2 regions of the Catenuloplanes atrovinosus genome follow, and region 2 is predicted to be linked to the other one. Evidence: predicted binding sites of a transcription regulator. Region 2 holds the regulator's gene; the other holds the start of a gene.
What was found. Region 2 encodes HspR, which represses chaperone genes until heat shock. Its sites were predicted from a motif close to TTGAGTNNNNNNNACTCAA; they were not measured.
Positions count from the first base shown of each region.

Region 1 (11,847 bases), 1.6 Mb from region 2:
CGGGCCATCGCGATGTCGTTGAACGCGGTGACCTCGGAGCCGTCCGGCAGCTTGGTGGCGATCGCCATCCGCGACTCCACCGTGAACTCGTGCCCGTCGATCAGCGACAGCGTCTCCGGCAGGTCGTCCACGTCGATCTCGGCCAGGAAGCCGAGCCGGCCCAGGTTCACGCCGAGCACCGGCGTGGTCCGGCCGGCCGACAGCCGCATGCTGCGCAGCATCGTGCCGTCGCCGCCCAGGCTGACCAGCAGGTCGGCGCGGTCCAGCAGCTCCACCTCACCGACCGGGACCGCGCTGCAGTCGATCCGCGCGATCTCGTCCGGCAGGCCGAGCACGGTCACGCCGCGGCTGCGTGCCCACTCGACGATCGTGTCGATGGCGACCTTCGAGTCCCGTTGCGGATGCAGTACCAGCCCGACGGTGTGAACCATGCCCATGCCTGATGATGGTATTTACTTCTTGACCTTCACGGCGTCGTAGGCCGCGACTTCGTTCCGCGTGCCGGTCCCGGGCACGACCACCTTCCAGGTGCCGGACGTGGTGGCCTTCACGGTCTTGCGGTACGCGCCCTTCGCGTCCGTGGTCACGGTGGTGCGCAGCGTGTAGTCCGCGGCGCCGTCGGCCTTGAACCAGATCTGCACCTTCGTGTTGCCCGCCGTGCGGCCGTCCGTGGTCACGGTGCCCTTGATGGTGATCTTCGCGCCCTTCCGCACCGGCTCCGGCGCGGCGTTGAGCGTCACGGACGCCGGGCGCTTGACCGTGTACCCGCCGGTGACCACATTGGTGCGGTAGAGCGCGGCGTTCGGGTCGTCCAGGCCGGTGCCCGTGATGTACGCGGCGTACAGCTCGGTCCGGTACGCGCCGGCCGGGTCCTTGCCGCACACCACGAGGTCGCCCTCCCAGATGTTGCCGCGCGTGTTCGTCAGCAGCGTGTAGTCGTAGAGCTCGCCGCCGTGCCAGATGTCCACGCCGACCCCCGAGGCCCACACGTTCTCGGTCGGGATCGGGCCGCTCAGCGCGGCGGTGATGTGCGCGCGGTTCGCGCACCCGGCCGAGGACCTCAGCGTGAACGCCTTCTTGGTGATCTTCGTGGACGTCACGCTGATGCTCGCCGGGTTCCACGTCCACGGCTCCTCCTCCTGCGCGACGTACTCCCGCCCGAACGGGATCGCCGGCGCGCTGTCCGAGGCGGACGCCGGCGCGGCGAGGCCGAGCAGGGGAGTGGTGGCGACGGTGGCGGCCAGAAGCGGGGTCATCATCCGGCGGCGGAGGTTCTGCATGCGGTCGTCCCAAGGTTGTCGGCGGGTTGCTGCCGAGAATCAGAAGGGTCGCCGGTTGCGGAACGGGTGCGGACGCGGAGCGGCCCGGGTGCGTGGGAAAGCACCCGGGCCGCTCGGATTCCCTCAGGCCGCCGTCGCCCGCGCCGCCGTGTCCGGCCGGAGCGCGATCTCCAGCACGTCCGCCACGTCCGCGAGCGGGTGGATGGTCAGCTGCTCCCGGATCTCGGCGGGCAGGTCGTCGAGGTCCGGCTCGTTGCGCGCCGGGATGATCACCTCGGTGAGTCCGGCCCGGTGCGCGGCCAGCAGCTTCTGCTTCACGCCGCCGATCGGCAGCACCCGGCCGGCCAGCGTGACCTCGCCGGTCATGCCGACCTCCGGGCGGACCGGCCGGCCGGAGGCCAGCGACGCCAGCGCGGTGACCATGGTGATGCCCGCGCTCGGCCCGTCCTTCGGCACCGCACCGGCCGGGACGTGCAGGTGCAGGCGCTTGCCGTCCAGCGGCTCGGCCTGACCGTGCGACCGCAGGTAGGAGAGCGCGATCTGCGCGGACTCCTTCATCACGTCGCCGAGCTGGCCGGTGAGCGCCAGCCCGCCCTCGCCGGGCATCGCGGTGGCCTCGATGAACAGCACGTCGCCGCCCGCGCCGGTGACCGCGAGCCCGGTCGCCACGCCGGGCACGGCCGTGCGCTCCGCGGACTCGAAGAAGAACCGGGGCCGGCCGAGGAACTCCTTCAGGTTGTCCTCGTCCACGTCCACCCGGTGGTTCTTGACGGCCACCTTGCGCAGCACCTTGGCCAGCGCGCGTTCGAGCTGCCGGACGCCGGCCTCGCGGGTGTACTCCACGGCGATCCGGCCGAGCGCGCCGTCGGTGATCGACACGTCCTCGCCGGTCAGGCCCGCGCGGTCGAGCTGCCGCGGCCACAGGTGGTCGCGCGCGATCGACACCTTCTCGCGCTCCGTGTAGCCGTCCAGCGTGACCAGCTCCATCCGGTCCAGCAGCGGGCCGGGGATGGTCTCCACCACGTTCGCGGTGGCGAGGAACAGCACGTCGGAGAGGTCCAGGTCGACCTCCAGGTAGTGGTCCCGGAACGTGTGGTTCTGCGCCGGGTCCAGCACCTCCAGCAGCGCGGCGGCCGGGTCGCCGGCGTACCCGGCGGAGATCTTGTCGATCTCGTCGAGCAGCACCACCGGGTTCATCGAGCCGGCCTCGCGGATCGCGCGGACGATCCGCCCGGGCAGCGCACCCACGTAGGTGCGCCGGTGACCGCGGATCTCCGCCTCGTCCCGGATGCCGCCGAGCGAGACGCGGACGAACTTCCGGCCCAGCGCGCGGGCGACGGACTCGCCCAGCGAGGTCTTGCCGACCCCGGGCGGGCCCGCGAGCGCCAGCACCGCACCGGAGCCGCGACCGCCGACCACGTGCAGGCCGCGGGCCGCGCGCCGGTTGCGTACCGCCAGGTATTCCAGGATTCGGTCCTTCACGTCCTCCAGGCCGGCGTGGTCCGCGTCCAGCACGGCGCGCGCCTCGGTCAGGTCCGTGTTGTCCTCGGTCCGCGTGGTCCACGGCATCTCCAGCACCGTGTCCAGCCAGGTGCGGATCCAGCCGGACTCCGGCGACGCGTCGCTGGCCCGCTCCAGGCGGCCCACCTCGCGCAGCGCGGCCTCACGCACCTTCTCCGGCAGGTCGGCCTGCTCGACGCGGGTACGGTAGTCGCCCGCGCCCTCCGGCTCGTCCTCGCCCAGTTCCTTGCGGATCGCGGCGAGCTGCTGGCGGAGCAGGAACTCGCGCTGGCCCTTCTCCAGGCCCTCGCGTACCTCGGAATTGATCTTCTCGCTGACCTCCTCCTCGGCCTGGTGCTCCTTGATCCAGGTGACCAGGAGCTCCAGCCGGGCGGTCAGGTCGGTCTCGTCGAGCAGCGCGCGCTTCTGCTCCAGCGACATCCAGGGGGAGTAGCCGGAGGAGTCGGCGATCTCGGACAGGTCGGTCATCCGCTCGACCGCGTCGATCACCTGCCACGCGCCGCGCTTCTGCAACTGCGCCCGGACCAGCGCCTTGTACTCACGGGCCAGCTCCCGGGTCCGCCCGGTCACCGGCGATTCGTCGATCTCGGTGGATTCCACCCAGAGCGCCGCGCCCGGGCCGGACACGCCGGAGCCGATGCGCGCGCGGTGCAGGCCGCGGATCACGGCCACCGGCTCGCCGCTCGGCAGCCGGCCGACCTGCTCGATCACGGCCACGGTTCCGACCGGACCGTAGACGCCGTCGATGCGTGGTACGGCCAGCACCCGCTTGTCACCGCTGGTCCGGGCCGCGTCCACGGCGGCCTGGGTGGCGGAGTCGAGCTCCACCGGGGTAACCATGCGGGGGAGCAGCACGTCGTCGGTCAACGGCAGTACGGGAAGTGTGGCCATCGGACACCTCAATTCTTGAGCCTGACCGACTCAACCTCGCCCACCGTGTCCGTCTTCCCGCGCGTGACGCGCGACACGACCCGCGCCGGAGCCCTCGCCGCCGGTCCGGGTCCCTACAGTGGTGGGTCATGAGCATCCCGTCACCGCTGCGCCCGGTCGCCACCGCGGAGGAGCGGCTCTTCGCGCGCGGCCGCTGGGTCGTCCAGCCTGACCAACGGCTCAGCCAACTGGTCGCCCGCCGGCCCGAGGGCGTCAGCCCGAACCAGTGGAACACCGCGTTGCGTACCCGCTGTGACTTCGTCGCCCTGGACCCCGCCACCCGGCTGCCGGTCTTCGCGGTCGAGTTCGCCGACCCGGCCGCGGAGGACGAGCGGCTCGACCGGATGCTGGCCACCGTCTGCGGCGCGGTCGGGCTGGAGTGGCTGCGCATCGTCTCGCCGATCATCGGCGGTACGACCCAGGCCCGCCGCACGGTCGAGTACCTGATCGACGCGCGCGCGTTCCGCGACGCCACCGCGGGCGACGGCGAGGGCCCCGGCTTCCGGGACATCGTCGGGCGGCTGCCGGACGGGCGGGACGGCTTCGTCAACGACCTGAGCACGCTGGCCCGCGCGGCGGCGGTCGACGCGTACGTCGGGCGGGACCTGGCCGACCCGATCATCCGCGGGCTGCACGTGAGCACGCCGGACGGCGCCGAGGGCTGGGCCTGGGTCGAGCTGCCGGAGGGCCGCCACCTGCTCGAACGCGTCCGCCTGGTGACGCACGGCTTCGACTGCGGGATCGCGCTGGACCGGCTGGCGGAGGACCTGGCCGCGCTGGCGGTGGGGGAGCGGCTGAAGCGCCTGGAGATCGCGCCGCCGGTGTGGCTGAGCCGCGACGACCTGGTCCGCGCCTACGACCGCCTCCAGGGCCGCCACCCCGGCCTGAACTCGCCGTTCTTCGCCCCGCTCTGAGCGCCGCCGCGGTCTACGCCGTCCGGGCGGCATCGCACACGGTGGGCGACATTCACCCACCGCCCGCTCTTAACTTCGCTGGGTGACCGTCTTCGACCTGTTTCCATGTGTTTCGCCGCTTCAGCGCTATCAGCTGTCGATCACGCGGCTGCTGTCCAGCCTCGACGGCAACGCCGAGGTGGCGGTCGACGGACGGGTGCCGGGACTGCTCAGCGGCGCGACCCGCCGGGTGGACCTGCTGGTGCGCGGGCGCGTGTTCGGCACCGGCGTCACGGTCGCGGTGGAGTGCCGGCACAGCCGTCGCGCCGCGGACGTGGGCGTGGTGGAGCGGTTCATCGGCAAGCTGCTCGACGTGGACGCGGACCGCGGCGTGCTCTACTCCCGGTCCGGGTTCACCCGGTGCGCCCGCGCCCGGGCCGCGGCGGCGCGCCACCCGGCCGTGATGGCGGTGTCGCTGGGCGGCGGCGTGCGCCTCCCGCGGCAGCGGCGGTCCGGCGCCGGCGTGCCGTTGCCGCCGTGCGGGGTGGACGAGATCACGGAGGCGGACTTCGCGCTGTTCCTCTGGCCGTGCGGCTGACCGGTACCTTTCTCCAGATTTAACAACAAAGACGCACAATTTGGGCGATGGTCCGGCACCGCCTCGTTCTACGCTCAAAGTTGTGTACCCAGCGGAAGCGGAACCGCCGCCGGATCCCCAGCTCCACCACCTCACGCTCTTCGACGCCTCGATCGGCCGGCTGCTCGGCGGCTTCGAGCCACCCGTCGAGGTCGGCTACAACCGTCGCGTCGAGGGACGCCTCAGCCGGTCGATGCGCCGCGTCGACGTCCTCGTCCGCGGCGCCGTCCTGGGCGTCCACGTCACCGCGGCCGTCGAATGCGTACAGCGCCGGCGCCGCCCGGCCGACGTCGGCGCCGTCGACCGCTTCATCGGCAAGCTGCTCGACATCGGCGCCGACCGCGGCGTCATCTACTCGTGCACCGGCTTCACCGACCGGGCCCGCGCCCGCGCCGCCCACGCGCAGACCCCACCGGTCATGGCCATCACGCTCGGCGACGGCCGCCTGATCCGCGACGCGCTCCCGCCGCACGACTCCACCGAGGTCGACCAGGCCGACTTCGCGATCTTCCTGCGCCTCGGCGGCACCGCCGACCTCTGGACCCCCTGACGGGTAGTAACCGGGCACGATCGAACGACCAACGGACAACCAGGGCGACACCGGCCCGACCCTCGTTCGTAGCGTCGGCGGATGTCTCCCACCGACAGTCAGCTCCAGCGCTACCAGCAATCGCTGACCCGGCTGCTCGCCGCGTTCGACTACGCCCAGGTCGTCTACAACCGGCGCCACGCGGGCCGGCTCAGCGGATCACCCCGGCACGTCCAGGTGATGATCTACGGCGCGGTGGCGGGCCTGCCGGTCACCGTCGCGGTCGAATGCCGCCAGCAAAACCGCCCGGTCGGCATCGCCTCCGTAGACCACTTCGTGGCCAAACTGGAGGACATCGGCGCCGACCGCGGCATCCTCTACTCCTGCGCCGGCTTCACCGCCCCCGCCACCAGCCGCGCCGCCCACACCCACGACCCCGCGGTACTCGCCGTCTCCTTCATCCCACACCCCCGTCTCATCCCCCGCCAGCGCCGCACCGGCCCCGGCCCACTCGCGGACCTGATCGGCGAACTCGACTACGCCGCCTTCCTCCGCTACCCCGCCGTCCACCAGCCGCACTAGGGGACGCCCAGCGACCGCCTCCCCGCTTCCGGCGCGGTCCCGTTCCGGCCCGCCTCCGGCCCGCCAGCCTTCGTCGATCTAGGGCGGATTCGCGTGAACGGAGATCGAAGCGCTGGATTCCGCCCTAGATCGACGACGAGGGCTGGCGCGCGGTGGGGTCAGGTGGCGGGCTCGACGGCGGCGGCGATGCCGGGGGCGATCAGGCGGAGTTCGTCCAGGACGGCGGTTTCCTCGTCGGGTGGGATCTCGTCGAGGGCTGTGGAGAGCAGGGGCATCGCGCCGGGGTCGTGGAAGGTCTCGAAGGCGACGGCCGCGGCCAGGGAGCGGTCGCGGGCGGTACGGTCCGGGTTGCGGGCCACACCGAGCAGCGGGCACTGCGCGTCGTGACCCGCGCGGCGGAGGCGGGACGACCACTCCAGGGCGCGCAGCACCGGCATGCGCGGGCCGAGCCAGGCGGCGAACGCGAGTACGGTCCGGTCGTCGGGGAAGCGGTGCCACAGGCCGTCGGCCAGGGGTTCGGCGATGGAGACCGGGGCCTGGCCCATCTCGTGGATCATCGCGCGCAGGCCGGACGGCGGCACGTGCGCGGCGAGCTCGGCGGCGTCGGAGCCGGCCTGGCGCATGGTGTCGGCCATGCCGACCACCGGCATCGGGATGCGGCCGGCCCGCAGTTCCGAGCGCAGCCGGTCCGCGGCCTCGGCGGTGCGCCCCAGGCGGATCAGGCTGTGGATCTCGTACGACGCGAGCTGACTGCGCGCGACCAGCACGGCGCCGTCGTCCTCGGCCAGCTCGGGGACGGCCCGGGCCAGCGCGACCACCCGTTCGTCGTCGCCCTCGGCGTATCGGACCAGCAGCTCCATGTGGTCGACGGTCACCTGCTTGGAGGCGAGCGTGCGCAGCTCGTCCAGGGCGCGCAGCGCGTCGTCCACCCGGGAGAGCGCGGTGCTCGCGCGGATCAGCGTGGTCAGCAGCTTGATGCGGACCGGGCGGCGCCCGTCCGCGTCCAGGCCGCGGCGGGCCGCGTCGACGGACGCCTCCAGGTTGCCGGCGGAGTACTCGGCGCGGGCCAGGTTGACCAGCGCGTCCGCGGCCATCACCCGGTCCTCGACCGCGCGCAGCGCCAGCCGGCGGTTGCGTTCGGCCTTGTCCTTGGTGACGAACGTGGCGAACTGGTAGCCGGCGTGCCGCAGCTCCACGTCGCCGATCTCCGGGCCGCCGGCCGGGCCGCCGGTGATCCGGTCCACCACCTGCTCGTGCAGCCGGCCGGCCAGCCGCACCGCGTCGCGCTGGAACAGGCGCGGGAAGACCACCACCTGGGTGCCGTTGGCGTACTCGTTGACCTGCCGCAGCCGGTACGCGGCCGGGCCGGGGCCGGACAGCCGCCGGCGCAGCACGGCCGGGTCGCCGACCGCGATCTCGTCGGCGTCGACCCAGAGCACCCAGCGGCCGGTGCAGTGCGCGATCGCGCGGTTGCGGGCGTCGCCGAAGTGCTCGTCCCAGAAACCCTCGATCACGCGGGCGCCGTGCGCGCGCGCCACCGCGACCGTGTCGTCCAGCGAACCGGTGTCGTAGACGACCACCTCGTCCACGAACGGCGTGATCGCGTCGACGGCGGCGCCGATTCCGCGCGCCTCATCGCGGACGATCATGCTGGCGGAGAGCAGCAGCGGCGACTCCGTGGCGACCCGCAGCCCGCACGCGGCCGAGCCGGCGTGCGCGACCAGCGCGTCGTCCACCAGCACGATCCGGCCGAGGTCGCGCAGCCGCTCGTACGGCAGGTCCGGGGTGGGGCCGCCGGCCGCGAGCAGCGCCGACCGGCGCAGCGCCACGCAGACCGGGCCGAGCCGGTCCACGTCGTACCGCCGGCCGCGGTGCCGCTCGCGCCAGTCGCGGGCCAGGTCGCGCAGCTCGCGTACGCCCGCGGGCGGGTCCAGTTCGGCGCGCTGCGGGCCGATCGAGCCGATGCAGCGCGGGCCGGCCGCGACCACGGTGCCGTCGTCCAGCGCCTCGCGGACCGCGTCCAGCCAGTGGCGGGGCAGCATCATGTCGCCGTCGACCAGGAGCAGCAGGTCGTGCGCGGTCGCGGCGACCGCCTCGGCACGGCCGCCGGGCACCTCGCGCACCCAGGGGAGCGCGGCGACGACCCGGGACAGGTCGGCGCGGCCGGGCGGCACCGCGCACACCACCTCGTCGCGCACGCCGAGCGCGGGCCGCAGCGCCTCCAGCGTGGCCTTCAGCTCCGCGGGCGTGCCGCCGCCGGTGACCACCACGTCCAGGGCTCCGGAGCTCATGCCGGACCGCCCCCCACGCCGCGCCGAGCTGATGATTCGCTCGCGAGCCCACTCGTGCCGGGCCGCCCCTTCAGGCTGCGGTGTCCGTGTGGTCGGCGCTGAGCTGATGATTCGCCCGCGAGCTCGCTCATGCCTCCCTCGTCGGCCGTTCGTCCACCGGGCTGAGACCAATCGGCAACCGAGTCGCACCCGGGGGCGCCGACGCCCGGTGGGCGGACTTCGCCTCGTACATGGTGGAGTCGGCGACCCGGAGCAGCGCCTCCGCGTTCGGATGGCCGTCGGTGGAGAGCGCGCTGCCGATGCTGGCCGACACCCGGGCCGTACCCTCGTGCAGCTCGAAGGGTTCGGCCAGCGCCAGGTGCGCGCGTTCCGCGACCGCGGCGGCGCCCTGCGGGCCGTCGATGTCGTCGAGCAGCACCAGGAACTCGTCGCCGCCGAACCGCGCGGCCGTGTCCGTGTCGCGCAGCAGCGCGGAGATGCGCGCGGCCGTCTGCACCAGCAGCTGGTCGCCGGCCGCGTGGCCGAGCGTGTCGTTGACCGACTTGAAGCCGTCCAGGTCCAGGAAGAGCACCGCGAACGTGTACGCCGGGTCGCGCTGGGCCCGGTCCACCGCGCGGCGCAGCCGGTCCAGGAACAGCCCGCGGTTGGGCAGCCCGGTCAGCTGGTCGTAGAGCGCGGTCCGCCGCAGTCGCTCCTCCTGGTCGCGCAGGGAGCGGAGCATGAACTCCTGATCGAGCGCGACGGCGAGCAGCGCGCCGGACTGGTTCATCGGCTCGCGGCCGGGCGGCGTCTTGTCCTGGATGCGCGCGACCGTGGCCAGCAGCCCCCAGTCCTGTGCCACGCTGCGCACCGAGATCACGAAGACGATCTCGCCGGCCTCCGGGCGGGCGGCCGCGAACAGCCCGGCCGGCGGGAAGTCCTCGACCGGGGCCGGGCTCGGCCCGGTCTCGCAGTGGAACGCCCCGGAGATCTCCAGTGCGCGGTGCCCGTCCCGGCTCCAGAGGCCGAGGCAGCCGGCCCGGACCGGCAGCCGGCGCAGCCAGCCGAGCGCGCGCGGGTCCTGCTCGTCCGTGCGCAGCAGCTCCGTGCCGAGCTGGTACTGCGCGTTGAGCGTGTCCTGGAGGTAGCGGATGTCGCCGAAGTTCGCCCGCGCCTGGGCCTGCGCCACCCGCAGCAGGATCGCGCGGGCGCGGCGGTCCGGGACGAGGCCGTACAGCGCCTGGTCCAGCTCCGCGAGCAGGTGGCCGCGCAGCGCGTCCGCGACCTCCGCGACTCCGACCGCCGGGTCGGCCAGCCGCGCGGCCAGCGCGGGGTCCAGCGGCAGCGGCGCGGGCCGGTCGCAGCCGCAGCTCTCGCGCGGCACGAAGACGGTCGGTACGTACGTGACGCCGGCGCCGTCGGACAGCGCCGCGACCGCGGCCGCGCCGATCCGGTTCAGCGGCTGTGCCACGCTGGCCAGCGCGGGTTCGGCGTGCAGCGCGGCCGGGATGTCGTCGAAGCCGACCACCGCCTGCGCGTCCGGCAGCCGGTGCCCGGCCGCGGTCAGCGCCTCGGCCAGGCCCAGCGCGTTGCGGTCGGTGCCGCAGACCACGGCCGTGGACGGCAGCCCGTCCGCCAGCATCGTTTCCGCGGCGAGCCGCCCGCCGCGCTCGTGGTTGTCCGCCGCGGCGATCACCAGTTCGGGCAGGCCGTGTGCGGCGAGCGCGGCCCGGTAGCCGGCCAGCCGCTCGCGGATGTCCGGCACGTTCAGCGCGCCGGCGAACGCGATCCGGGTGTGCCCGTGCCCGATCAGGTGCGTGACCGCGTCCCGTACCCCCGCTCGGTTGTCCGGCAGGACCGCGTGCAGCGGCAGCGTCGCCGACCGGTGGCTGATCAGCACGACCGGCTTGCCGGTGGCGTGCAGCCGGGCCAGGTGCTGCTCGTCGACCGCGCCGATCACCACGACGAACGCGTCCGCGTGCGCCCAGCCGACGGGCGCGTCCCAGTCCGGGATGCCCTCGGAGTCGGCGCGCCGGGCGCCGGGTGCGAGGGTCTGGACGGCCAGCACGCGTCCGCCGCGCGCGGCGGCGGCCCCGGTCACGCCCGCGATCAGGCCGCCGTAGTAGTCGCCGCCGACGAACGGCGCCAGCACCCCGACCGTCAGCCCTTCCACAAGATCAGGGTCTCAGAACCGGAGGGTACGGGTCTCGGCGTTCCGAAACGTTATCGCTGTCCTAAATGTGGGACCGCACCATGGACATCATCAGTTAAGAGTCTTAATAATTCTCCAACGGCCGCGGTGACGTGCACCGCCGCCGATGGAGGAGGCTGCCGTGAAACGGTCTCGATCTATCGCTCTGACCCTGATCCCCCTGCTCGCCGCGGTCGCCTCCGCGGTCCTCTTCGCGCTCCCCGCCTCGGCCGCGGCGGTCACCGCCACGTTCGCCAAGACCTCGGACTGGGGTTCCGGGTGGGAGGGCAAGTACACGATCACCAACGGCACCGGTGCGGCGCTCACGTCCTGGACCGTCGCGTTCGACCTGCCGGCCGGCACCACGATGGGCAGCTACTGGGACGCCCTGATGACCTCGTCCGGGCAGCGCCACACGTTCACCAACCGGTCCTGGAACGGGACGGTGGCGCCGGGCGCGTCGGTGTCCTTCGGGTTCCTGGCCAACGGCGCCGGCACGCCGGTGAACTGCACGCTGAACGGCGCCTCCTGCGGCGGCGGGGGCACACCCACGCTCTCGCCCACCGGATCGCCCACCGGGTCGCCCTCGCCGAGCCCGACCCCCAGCGTGCCGCCGACCACGCCGCCCGGCACGCCGAACCCGGGCATGCTGCCGAAGCACGCGCTGATCGGATACCTGCACGCCAGCTTCGCCAACGGCTCGGGCTACCTGCGGATGGCGGACGTGCCGGCCGAGTGGGACATCATCAACCTTGCGTTCGGTGAGCCGACCACCGCCACCTCCGGCGACATCCGGTTCAGCCTGTGCCCGGTCGCGGAGTGCCCGAACGTCGAGACCGAGGCCGAGTTCAAGGCCGCGATCCAGGCCAAGCGCGCGCAGGGCAAGAAGGTGCTGATCTCGATCGGCGGCCAGAACGGCCAGGTGCAGTTGACCACCACCGCGGCCCGCGACGCGTTCGTCACCTCGGTCGCCGCGATCATCGACCGGTACGGACTGGACGGCCTGGACATCGA
Region 1 covers NZ_JAVDYB010000001.1:6,182,092-6,193,938, reverse strand. The annotation lists gene J2S41_RS27420 (NAD(+)/NADH kinase) at 1-437, opposite strand, end outside; gene J2S41_RS27415 (hypothetical protein) at 453-1,280, opposite strand; gene lon (endopeptidase La) at 1,404-3,692, opposite strand; gene J2S41_RS27405 (DUF2726 domain-containing protein) at 3,821-4,645, shown strand; gene J2S41_RS27400 (restriction endonuclease) at 4,728-5,222, shown strand; gene J2S41_RS27395 (restriction endonuclease) at 5,305-5,811, shown strand; gene J2S41_RS27390 (restriction endonuclease) at 5,893-6,372, shown strand; gene J2S41_RS27385 (glycosyltransferase) at 6,531-8,663, opposite strand; gene J2S41_RS27380 (diguanylate cyclase domain-containing protein) at 8,791-10,815, opposite strand; gene J2S41_RS27375 (chitinase) at 10,976-11,847, shown strand, end outside.
Region 1: a site for HspR is predicted at 3,708-3,726, ahead of lon (endopeptidase La). Genes of this name have one in related genera too.

Region 2 (11,847 bases):
CGTGCAGCGCGGACGTGGCCACCACCGGCACGTCCGGCAGTCCGTCCTCGACCAGCAACCGGCGCAGGTCGGTGACGACGGCGCCCTGCTCGTCCGCGGTCAGCCGGTCGGCCTGGTTGAGCACGACCACGGTCACGCCGGCGTGCGTGCGCAGCTTCCGCAGGTACGTCTCGTGCACGGTCCGGTCCGCGTACTTCTGTGGGTCGACCACCCAGACGATCAGGTCGACCAGCCCGAGCAGCCGGTCCACCTCGGTGGCGTGCGCGCGGCGTACCGAGTCGAAGTCCGGCAGGTCGAGCAGGACCAGGCCGCGCAGTGAGCTCTGGTCGTCGCCGTCCAGCGGGCTCTCCCGGACGAACCGGTGCCGCGGCAGCACGCCGACCCAGTCGAGCAGCGCGTTCGCCCCCTCCAGCGAGCCCCAGACGCAGGCGTGCGCGGCGCCGGTGGTCGGCCGGCGCATGCCCACCGGCGACAGCACGAAGCCGGCCAGCGCGTTGAACAGGCTGGACTTGCCGCTGCCGGTGCTGCCGGCCAGCGCCACCACGGTGTGCTCGCGGGACAGCGCCAGCCGCGCGTCCGCGCGCTCGACCACGGTGTGCGCGCCGGCCAGACGTTCCTGCGGGAGCAGGCCGTCGACCGCGCGCAAAAACCGGCGCAGCGACTCCACCCGGCGCAGCAGGCTGTCCGCGTCCAGCGTGCGGGACGGCGCCAGCGCGTCGCGCATCCGCGCGACCAGGCCGCCGCTCACGGCGTCACCAGCGCGGCGCGCGCCCGGGCGGACTCCACGTGCAGCGCCGCGTCGCGCAGCCGGGCGGCGGAGTCGGGGACCGCCTCCACCAGCGTGGTGAACCGCGCGGACTCCTCGGCCAGCAGCGCGGCGACGCGGTCCAGCAGGTCGGCGCGGGCCTTGGCGGCGAGAGTGCGGATCGCCTGGTCGCCGAAGATCGCCTCCAGCACCTTCTGGGCCGCGACCGTGGTGCCGCCCGCGACCGCGACCTCGGCGCCGGTGGGGATGAACGCGGTGGACGCGAAGACCACCACCATCACCAGCAGGCCGGTGGCGTTGACCGCGTACGCGGTGCCGCGCGCGAGCGCCCGCTTGTCGCCGGCCTCCGCGCGGACCATCTCCAGCACGTGCCGCTGCCAGTCGCGGATCAGCCGTTCCGCGCGGTCCGGCAGGTCGGGCCCGGCCCGGCCGAGTGGTGGGGAGAGCAGCGCGGCGCCGGCCGGATGTGCCTGCCAGCCGGTGTACGCGGACTCGGCGGCCTCGTCGGCCGCGCCCCGGATCAGCGTGACCAGGTTGCCCTCGATCGCCGACCGCAGCGCGTGCCCGGGCGCGGGCCGGCCGGTCAGCGTGGCGACCACCCGGTCCCGGAGCCGGCCGATCTGCGCCTCCAGCGTTCGCATCAGCTCTCCCGTACCGACGAACTCCTGCCAGCGGGCCAGCACCTCGCCCCGCAGCAGCCGGCCGTCCGCGACGCCGTGTGCGACCGCCCGGTTGGCGTTGCGGTACGCGTTGTCCACCCGCTCGGCCAGCGTCTCCGCGGCCGACACCTGCTCCTCGGCGGCCTCGGCCAGCGACGCGGTGGTGGGCGCGAGCGCGGCCAGCGCGCCGTCCAGCGTGCGGCGGACCACGTCGGCCCGGGTTTCCGCGTCCGCGGCCAGGTAGCCGATCCAGGCGCTGAGGTCGCCGAGCGCGGTCGGTGGCAGCAGCCCGTCCGCGGTCAGCCGGGTCTCCGGCACGATGAACAGCGGCGCGGCGCCCAGCCCGTTCTCCCGGAGCATCTCGGCGAGGTGGGCGGCGACCTCCTCGGCCGCCTCCGGTGGGACCCGGTCCAGCACCATCGCGATCACGGTGCCGCGCTGCCGGGCGGTGCGCAGCAGGCCCCAGGGGACCGCGTCCGCGTACCGCGCGGCGGTGGTGACGAAGACCCAGAGGTCCGCGGCCGCGAGCAGCTGTCCGGCGAGCGCGCGGTTCGCGTCCACCACGGAGTCGATGTCCGGTGCGTCCAGCAGCGCGAGCCCGGGGGCGAGCGTCGGCACGCCGACCAGTTGCAGGCTCTTCGGGTCGGTGCTCGGCTCGTCGGTGCGGGTGAGCCCGGGCAGCAGCTCGCCGCGGCGGAACCACTCGAGGTCGGCCGGGTTCGCGGCCAGCAGCGGCGCGCGGGTGGTGGGCCGGAGCACCCCGGCCGCGCTCACCTTCGCCGCGACCAGGCTGTTGACCAGCGTGGACTTGCCGGCGCCGGTGGAGCCGCCGACCACGGCCAGCAGCGGCGCGTCCAGCCGGGCGAGCCGGGGGATGAGGTAGTCGTCGAGTTGGGTGACGAGCGCCGTACCGGCCTGCCTGGCATCCGCCGCGGACGGCATGACCAGCGGGTACGACGTGCCGGCGACCACCGAGCGCAGGTGGTCGAGCGCCTCGGCCAGCGAGGCGGGGGTGAGCTCACCGCGAGTCTGCACAGTTCTCCCCGGAGACACGGTCACGCTCCCCGCGAGCGCCCGGCCAGAGTAATAAGGGTGCCCGATCGGTGGGTTCGGAGGTACCCCTCAGTTACGGCGGATAAACTTGCGCGTGACGCGCTCAACTCTGCACTTGACGGTTTTCCTGATCGTGGCAGTATTGAGTCCGGTCCACTCAACTTAGGCTGACGCGCTCGGGGCGGGCGCGGTGGGAAGAAGCCCGCGGTGCCGTCGGCGCCGTGGTTCGAGAAGTGAAGTGAGGATGCAACATGGCACGTGCGGTCGGCATCGACCTGGGCACGACGAACTCCTGCGTCAGCGTTCTCGAAGGCGGCGAGCCGACCGTGATCGCCAACGCGGAGGGGTCGCGCACCACTCCCTCGATCGTGGCCTTCGCCCGTAACGGCGAGGTGCTGGTCGGCGAGGTCGCCAAGCGGCAGGCCGTGACCAACCCGGACCGGACGATCCGTTCGGTCAAGCGCGAGATCGGTTCGACCTGGTCGATCGACATCGACGGGAAGAAGTACAGCCCGCAGGAGATCTCCGCGCGGGTGCTCATGAAGATCAAGCGGGACGCCGAGGCGTACCTCGGCGAGCAGGTCACGGACGCGGTGATCACCGTCCCGGCGTACTTCAACGACGCCCAGCGGACGGCCACCAAGGAGGCCGGCGAGATCGCGGGCTTCAACGTCCTGCGGATCGTGAACGAGCCGACCGCGGCCGCGCTCGCCTACGGCCTGGACAAGGGCACCAAGGAGCAGACCGTCCTGGTCTTCGACCTCGGTGGCGGCACGTTCGACGTCTCGCTGCTGGAGCTGGGCGAGGGCGTCATCGAGGTCAAGTCGACCTCCGGCGACAACCACCTGGGCGGCGACGACTGGGACCAGCGGATCATCGACCACCTGGTCAAGACGTTCCGCGGTGAGCACGGCATCGACCTCGGCCAGGACAAGATGGCCCTCCAGCGCCTCAAGGAGGCCGCGGAGAAGGCGAAGATCGAGCTGTCCGCCGCCACCACCACCAGCATCAACCTGCCGTACATCACGGCCGGCCCGTCGGGCCCGCTGCACATGGACATGACGCTCAGCCGCGCCGAGTTCCAGCGGATGACGCAGGACCTGCTGGACCGCTGCAAGGGCCCGTTCGAGCAGGCCATCAAGGACGCCGGCATCCGGATCTCCGACGTGGACCACGTCATCCTGGTCGGCGGCTCGACGCGTATGCCGGCCGTGACCGACCTGGTCAAGCAGCTCACCGGCAAGGACCCGAACAAGGGCGTCAACCCGGACGAGGTCGTGGCCGTCGGTGCCGCGCTCCAGGCCGGCGTGCTCAAGGGCGAGGTCAAGGACGTCCTGCTGCTCGACGTGACCCCGCTGTCGCTGGGCATCGAGACCAAGGGCGGCATCTTCACCAAGCTGATCGAGCGCAACACCACGATCCCGACCAAGCGCTCCGAGGTCTTCACCACGGCCGACGACAACCAGCCGTCCGTGCTGATCCAGGTCTTCCAGGGCGAGCGGGACATCGCGGCGTACAACAAGAAGCTCGGCACGTTCGAGCTGACCGGCCTGCCGCCGGCGCCGCGCAACGTGCCGCAGATCGAGGTCACCTTCGACATCGACGCGAACGGCATCGTCCACGTCAACGCGAAGGACCTGGGCACCGGCAAGGAGCAGTCGATGACGATCACCGGCGGCTCCGCGCTGCCGAAGGACGACATCGAGCGGATGATGCGCGAGGCGCAGGACCACGCGGACGAGGACAAGCGCCGCCGCGAGGACGCCGAGGCCCGCAACCTGGCCGAGCAGCTCCAGTGGCAGACCGAGAAGTTCCTGGCGGAGAGCGGCGACAAGCTGCCGGGCGAGTCCCGGGACCAGATCGGCGAGGCGCTGAGCGAGCTGCGTGGCGCGCTGGGCGGCACCGACATCGAGGCGATCAAGCGGGCGCACGAGAAGCTGGCGAACGTCTCGCAGCAGGCCGGCTCGCTGCTCTACCAGCAGCAGTCCGAGCAGGCCGGTGCGGAGGACGCGGCCGGCCCGGGCGCGGGTGCCGGTGCGGCCGGTGGCGCGCCGGGCGGTGCGCGCGACGCGTCGGACGACGTCGTGGACGCCGAGATCGTGGACGAGGACAACAAGAAGTGACCCGACGGAACGCCGTGGGACGCACGCGAGACGAGGTGAAGGCATGACCGACGAGCGGAAGCCGGCGGAGGACGCCGGATCCCCGGATCGCGAGCGTTCCGAGGAGGGCAAGGAGCGGGTCGTCATAAGGGACCGGCGGAAGATCGATCCTTCCGTCGCCAAGCCCGACGCGAAGAAGTCCGGCAAGCCCGAGGAGAGCGAGGTCGTGGAGCCCGACGAGGTGCTCGACCCGGAGCCGTCCACCACGGACGCGACGGACGCGGAGCACGCCGAGGACACCGCGGAGGCGCCGGCCGCCCAGGAGACGAAGACCGAGCGGAAACCCGAGCAGAAGGAGAAGGAGGAGAGGGTGGGTAAGCACGCCGCACCGACGCCTCCCCTCTCCGCCGAGCTGGAAGCGCTGCGCACCGAGGTGGAGGACCGCACCCGCGACCTCCAGCGCGTGACGGCGGAGTACGCGAACTACCGCAAGCGGGTCGAGCGCGACCGTGCCGCACAGAGCGAGCAGGCCACCGGTTCGGTGTTGTCCGCGCTGCTGCCGGTGCTGGACGATCTGGACCGGGCGCGCGAGCACGGCGACCTGGTCGGCCCGTTCGCCAGCGTCGCGGAGCAGCTCACGGCCGCACTCGGGAAGTTCGGGCTGACCGCGTTCGGCGAGAAGGGCGACGTGTTCGACCCCAACCGGCACGAGGCGGTGGCGCACCTCACCTCCGCCGATGTGACCGAGCCGACCTGCATCGACGTGATGCGGCGTGGCTACTCGCTCGGCAACCGGCTGCTGCGGCCCGCGCTCGTGGCGGTCGCGGACCCGGAGTGAGCTCGAGCCGGCGAGGTGACCCGCGATGGCGGGTCACCTCGCCGGGTTCTGGGCGACGACGAGCCCGCACGGAAGGTCGAGGCCGGCCACCGGTCGGCTTCAATGGTCGCAGGGCCAGTAAGGAGGTGGATTCGTGAGTTCCAAGGACTGGCTGGAAAAGGACTTCTACTCCGTTCTCGGCGTGCCGAAGTCCGCCTCCCAGGACGACGTCAAGAAGGCGTACCGCAAACTCGCCCGCGAGCTGCACCCGGACCACAACCCCGGGAACAGCGAGGCGGAGGAGCGCTTCAAGTCGGTCTCCGAGGCGTACGACGTCCTGTCGGACGAGCGCAAGCGCAAGGAGTACGACGAGATGCGCGCGCTCTTCGGCTCCGGCGCGTTCCGGCGCAACGCCCGCGCGGGCGGCGGACCGGGCGGTGGCGCGTTTCCGTTCGACGTCTCCGACCTGTTCGGCGGCGTGAACACCGGTGCTCCCGGCGCCGGTGACCGCCGATTCGGCGGCGCCGGCTTCTCCGACCTCTTCGGATCGATATTCTCCGGCGGGGCGGGCGGCCGGCAGGGCCCGGCCCGCGGCCGGGACGTCGAGACCGAGGTGACCATCGACTTCGGCGCCGCGGTGCGGGGCACCACGCTCCCGCTCACGCTGCGCGCGCCGGGCGTCTGTGACGTCTGCCACGGCAACGGCGCGAAGCCCGGCACCCAGCCGCGCACCTGCCCGACCTGCCGGGGCTCCGGCCTGGTGCAGCGCAACCAGGGCTCGTTCAGCTTCTCCGAGCCGTGCAAGGACTGCCAGGGCGTCGGCACCATCGTGGACGAGAAGTGCCCGGAGTGCCACGGCACCGGCGGCGTCACCAAGACCCGCACGCTGAACGTCCGGCTCCCCGCCGGCGTCGCGGACGGCCAGCGGATACGTCTGTCCGGCCGTGGTGAGCCCGGCGAGCGCGGCGGGCAGCCCGGCGACCTCTACGTGCTGGTCAAGGTGCGGCGGGACGAGCTGTTCGCGCGCAGCGGGGACAACCTGACGCTGACCGTGCCGATCACGTTCGCGGAGGCGGTGCTCGGCACCGACCTGCGCGTACCCACGATGGACGGCGCGGTGACGCTGCGGGTGCCGCCGGGCACGCCGAGCGGCCGGGTGCTGCGGGCCCGGGGCAAGGGCGTGCCGAAGCGGGACGGCGAGGTCGGTGACCTGCTGGTCACGCTGGAGGTGCAGGTGCCGAAGGAGGTCTCCGAGGAGGCCCGGGAGGCGCTGCGGACGTTCGCCGACCGCACGCCGGCCGCGTCCCGCGAGCATCTCGACGCACGGGTACGCAGGGCCGGCTGAACGACGAAGCGATGATGTAGGTGTCGGGGCAGGAGGTGGAGCCGTGGACGCGCGCATTCGCATCGCGATCGAGGGAGTCTCGGACGCCAAGGTCTTGATCATCTCGGTGGCGGCCCAGATGGCCGGCATGCACCCGCAGACGCTCCGGCAGTACGACCGGCTGGGTCTGGTGCAGGCCGGCCGGGCCGCCGGCGGTGGGCGGCGGTACAGCGCCCGCGACGTGGCGCTGCTCCGCGAGGTGCAGCGCCTCAGCCAGGAGGAGGGCGTCAACCTGGCGGGCATCAAGCGGATCATCGGGCTCGAGCAGGTCGCCGGTGACCTCCAGCAGGAGGTGCTGGAGCTGCGGGAGCAACTGGCCGCGGCGTACCGCCGGATCGCGGAGCTGGAGTCCATGTCGGCGTACCCGCGCCGTGATCTCGTGCCGACCAGCCAGACCTCGACCGCGCTGGTGGTCTGGCGCCCGCGAGAGAAGCCCAAGTCCTAGCAACAAAATACGAAATGTCGGATTCCTGCCCGGGCGGGGCGGCGAGCGGTTATGGTCACCGAGGGCGCGCGACGACGAGTCGCGAGGCCGGACGGCCTGTGACAGACGGCTCGCGGCGCCGGTCCGGGCGGGGATCCACGGGGGGTCCCCGCCCGGGCCCGCATATGCGTCAGCCGAGTCGGCGTGACTGCCGGACGAGGCCGCCCTCGCACCACTCGTGGTAGTCGAACAGCTCCGGCCGGGCCAGCAGCACCCGGGTGTTGTGCGCCCAGATCGCCATCAGCTCGTCACCCTCGCTCTCCGCCTGCTCCACCATCTTGCGCAGCCGCCGCTTCGGGTGCGCCCGGAACTTCGTCCGGATGCCGTCGGCCGCGTAGATGTAGAGGCAGTGCAGCGCGAACCGGCGGGCCGGGCAGGTCCGGTCCATGGCCAGCTCGAAGAGCGTGCCGACCAGCCGATCGCCGGACACGAGGAGATCCCAGTCCGCGGGCATCGACTCCAGCGGCACCGAGTCCGGCTGGTACGCCCAGGCGCGCAGCTCGGCGGCGCTGGGATCGACCGGATTCGCGAAACCCTGGAACATTGACTGTTGCACGCTCACCCTGCGACTCCAGTCCTGCTTACACCCCACTGCTCATTGCGGCGACACGGTAACGCGCCGCTACCGTTCATCGGAACCCGGTGGACGTGCCATTTCCGGGAATTGCGTTAAAGGTGGGGATCCGGGGTCTGTAGCGCGGCACGGGCCGCCACCGCGGCGGTCCGCCTGCGCAGCATCGCCTTGAACCACTCGGTGTCCGGCAGCCGGGCCAGCATCGGGCCGGTGACGACCGTGATCAGTACGTACGCGGTGGCCAGCGACGCCAGCTGCGGCTCCACCCCGGCCGCCACCGCCAGCCCGGCGATGACGATGGAGAACTCGCCGCGCGGCATCAGCGCCAGCCCCGCCCGGAACCGGCCGGGCAGCGCGATCCCGGCCCGCTTCGCGGCGAGATAGCCGGTCAGCACCTTCGTGCTCATGGTCAGCACGGCCAGCGCCAGCGCGGGCAGCAGCACGTGCGGGATCTCGCCCGGGTGCGTGGACAGCCCGAAGAACACGAAGAACACCGCGGCGAACAGGTCGCGCAGCGGCGTGAGCAGCTGCACCGCGTGGTGAGCGACCGGGCCGGAGAGCGCGATGCCGACCAGGAACGCACCGACCGCGGCCGAGACCTGGAGCCAGTCCGCGAGCCCGGAGACCAGCAGCGTCAGGCCGAGGACGCCGAGCAGCAGCGCCTCCGCGTCGTCCGCGGAGATGAACGCGGAGATCGCGTGACCGAACCGGATCGCCACCAGCAGCACCACCACCACGGTGGCGACCGCGATGACCAGCGAGCTCGCGCCGGCCGCCAGTGACACGCCGGCCAGCACCGCGGTCAGGAACGGCAGGTAGAGCGCCATCGCCAGGTCCTCGATCACCAGGACCGAGAGGACCACCGGCGTCTCGCGGTTACCGAGCCGGCCGAGGTCGTTGAGCACCTTGGCGATCACGCCGGACGAGGAGACCCAGGTGATGCCGGCGAGCACCAGCGCGGCCACCCAGTCCCAGCCCATCAACAGCGCGAACGCGGCGCCCGGCACCGCGTTGAGCACCGCGTCCAGCAGGCCGGCCGGCGCGGACGCACGCAGGTTGCCGACCAACTCGCCCGCGGAGTACTCCAGGCCGAGCATGACCAGCAGCAGGATGACGCCCATCTCGGCGCCGACCTCGATGAACTCCTCGCTGGCGGAGAGCGGCAGCAGCCCGCCGTGCCCGAAGGCGAGCCCGGCGATCAGGTAGAGCGGGATCGGTGACAGGCCGATCCGGCGCCCGAGCCGGCCGAGCAGGCCGAGGGCGAGGAGGACGGTGCCGAGTTCTATGAGGAGGATGGAGGTGTCGTGCATACGCGCCTCAGCCGTCCGGGTCCGACTCGGCCAGGATGGCCGCGACACCGTCGAGCCCTTCCCTGGTGCCGACGACGACCACGACGTCGCCGGTCTGGAAGGCGAACGAGGGCCCGGGGGAGGCGATCACCTCTCGGTTGCGGAGGACGGCGACGATCGACGCGCCGGTGCGGGTGCGAGCCCGGGTCTCCCCGAGCCGGCGGTGCGCCCAGGGGGAGCCGGCCGGGATGGAGATCTGCTCGGTGAGCAGCCCGGCCGCCTGCGAACGGAGGCCGGCGAGCTGACCCAGCATGAGCGAGGCGCCCAGCAGGTCGGCCAGTGCCTCGGCCTCGTCGTCGGTGAGTGGGAGCGACGCGATGCAGGCGTCCGGATCGTCCTGGTCGTAGAGGACCAGGTCGCGCCGTCCGCTGCGATGGGAGACCACGCCGATCCGGCGGCCGGACGCCGTGACGAGGTCATGGCGCACACCTATGCCGGGGAGAGCTGTCTGTTCGACCCTTACTCGCACGACTTACACGCTACCCAACCGTTTCCTGCTGTCCGTGGACCGATCACCTGCCCGGGAACCTCGGCGCCACCTCGGCACTCGTCCCCGTGACCGAGCGTTTCACGCCGATCACCGCGGGGAGGGTGAATCGTGTCCAAAAGTCGCCGGCTGTGCGCACTGCTGGTGGCCGCCGCGCTGGTGCTGTCCGCGGCCCTGACCGCCCGATCCGTGACGGACGACGAGCATCACCCGTCACGGGTACGCCGTGCGGCCGTCGGGGTCCCGCCCGGCGCCGTGCCGCGGTTGGCGTTCGTCAGTCAGGACGTCGGCTACGCGCTCTACGGCTGCGGCGGCGAGCAGTGCCCGGCCCCGCTGTTCGGCACCGTGGACGGCGGCGCGACCTGGCGACGGCTCGCGCACCCGGCCACCGGGCGGGTCTCGCTCTACGCCTCGCCGCGCGCGCTGGTGCTGTGGTGGTCCGCCCGCGATGTCTCGCTGATGTCGACGGATCGCGGCGTGACCTGGACCGAGGTCGAGCGCTCGCTGGCACCGTACCGAGGGATCAGGGGGTTCTTTCAGGCCGAGGACAGCGGCGGGCTGGTGTCGTGGCGGGACGGCCTGCCGGTACGGGTGCCGGAACGGCCGCCGCTGCCGTTCGTGAGCGCGGTCGCCACCGGCGCGGACGGCCGCGTCTGGGTGGCGTGCCTGCTGTCCGGCGGCGTGCGGGCGGCCGTCTCCGTGGACGGGGGCGAGACGTGGGCGGTCACGCCGGTGGTGCCGCAGGGCGGCTGGCCGGTGTCGCTGAGCCTGCGGGTCTCCGCGGACGGGCGGAACGTGTGGTTGCTCGGCCACCCGTCGGACCCGGCCGCGTTTCCGCTGCTGTGGACGATGGTGGCGGGCCGGTGGCTGCCGGTGGCGGCGGCCGGTCACCCGCACGTCTTCGACTCCGCGGTGCCGGTGGCCGGTGGGCTGGTGGTGAGCGGCGCGGCCGGGTCCGGGCTGATCGCGGGTGGCCGATACCTGCCGCTGCGCGGGTGGCCGCCGAGCGACTCCGGGCTGTACCTGCTGGAGGACGGCACGGTCTTCACCCAGGCGGGCGCCGTGGGCTGGCTGGGCGTCGGCTTCGGAGTGGACCGGCGGTGGACCCGGATCGAACTCCGTCCGGCGTGACGTGGGCAACCCAGAGTTGAGTGGAATAGACTCAACTCCGGTGGTGTCATAGAACGCGGGTACACCACGCTTGAAGGTAGCCATCATGGGGAGCCGATGAACGCCGAACGCCTTACCACCAAGAGCCGCGAAGTCATCACCGCCGCGGTGGCCGACGCCGGCCAGCGGGGCCATGCGACGGTCGAGTCCTGGCACCTGCTGCTGTCGCTGCTCGACACCGGCGGGTCCACCGCCACCGGGCTGCTGCGCGCCGTCGGCGCCAACCCCGCGGACGTGCGCCGCGCCGCCGCCCGCGCCCTGGAGAACCTGCCCTCCGCGCGCGGCTCCAGCGTCGCCGAGCCCAGCCTGGCCCGCGAGTTCGCCAACGCGGTCGGCGCCGCCGAGCAGATCGCCCGGCCGCTGGGCGACGAGTACACGTCCACCGAGCACCTGCTGGCCGGCCTGGCCCGGGTCGGTGGCGCCGTCTCCGAGCTGCTGCGCAAGTCCGGTGCGACGGAGGAGGCGCTGGTCGCGGCGTTCCCCGCGGTGCGCGGCGGTGACCGGCGGATCACCACCGCCGACCCGGAGCAGACCTACCAGGCGCTGGAGAAGTACGGCATCGACCTGACCCAGTCCGCGCGGGACGGCAAGATCGACCCGGTCATCGGCCGCGACTCGGAGATCCGCCGGGTGATTCAGGTGCTCTCCCGGCGTACCAAGAACAACCCGGTCCTGATCGGCGAGCCCGGCGTGGGCAAGACCGCGATCGTGGAGGGCCTGGCTCAGCGCATCGTCGCGGGCGACGTGCCGGAGTCGCTGCGCGACAAGAAGCTGGTCTCGCTCGACCTGGGCGCCATGGTCGCCGGTGCGCAGTACCGCGGTCAGTTCGAGGAGCGGCTCAAGTCCGTACTGGAGGAGATCAAGAACTCCAACGGCCAGGTGATCACGTTCCTGGACGAGCTGCACACCGTGGTCGGCGCCGGCAAGGGCGAGGGCTCGATGGACGCCGGCAACATGCTCAAGCCGATGCTGGCCCGCGGCGAGCTGCGCATGGTCGGCGCG
Region 2 covers NZ_JAVDYB010000001.1:7,768,099-7,779,945, forward strand. The annotation lists gene J2S41_RS34575 (GTPase) at 1-724, opposite strand, end outside; gene J2S41_RS34580 (GTPase family protein) at 745-2,367, opposite strand; gene dnaK (molecular chaperone DnaK) at 2,730-4,601, shown strand; gene grpE (nucleotide exchange factor GrpE) at 4,645-5,418, shown strand; gene dnaJ (molecular chaperone DnaJ) at 5,552-6,742, shown strand; gene J2S41_RS34600 (heat shock protein transcriptional repressor HspR) at 6,786-7,226, shown strand; gene J2S41_RS34605 (hypothetical protein) at 7,396-7,827, opposite strand; gene J2S41_RS34610 (cation:proton antiporter) at 7,935-9,149, opposite strand; gene J2S41_RS34615 (cation:proton antiporter regulatory subunit) at 9,157-9,657, opposite strand; gene J2S41_RS34620 (beta propeller repeat protein) at 9,787-10,806, shown strand; gene clpB (ATP-dependent chaperone ClpB) at 10,903-11,847, shown strand, end outside.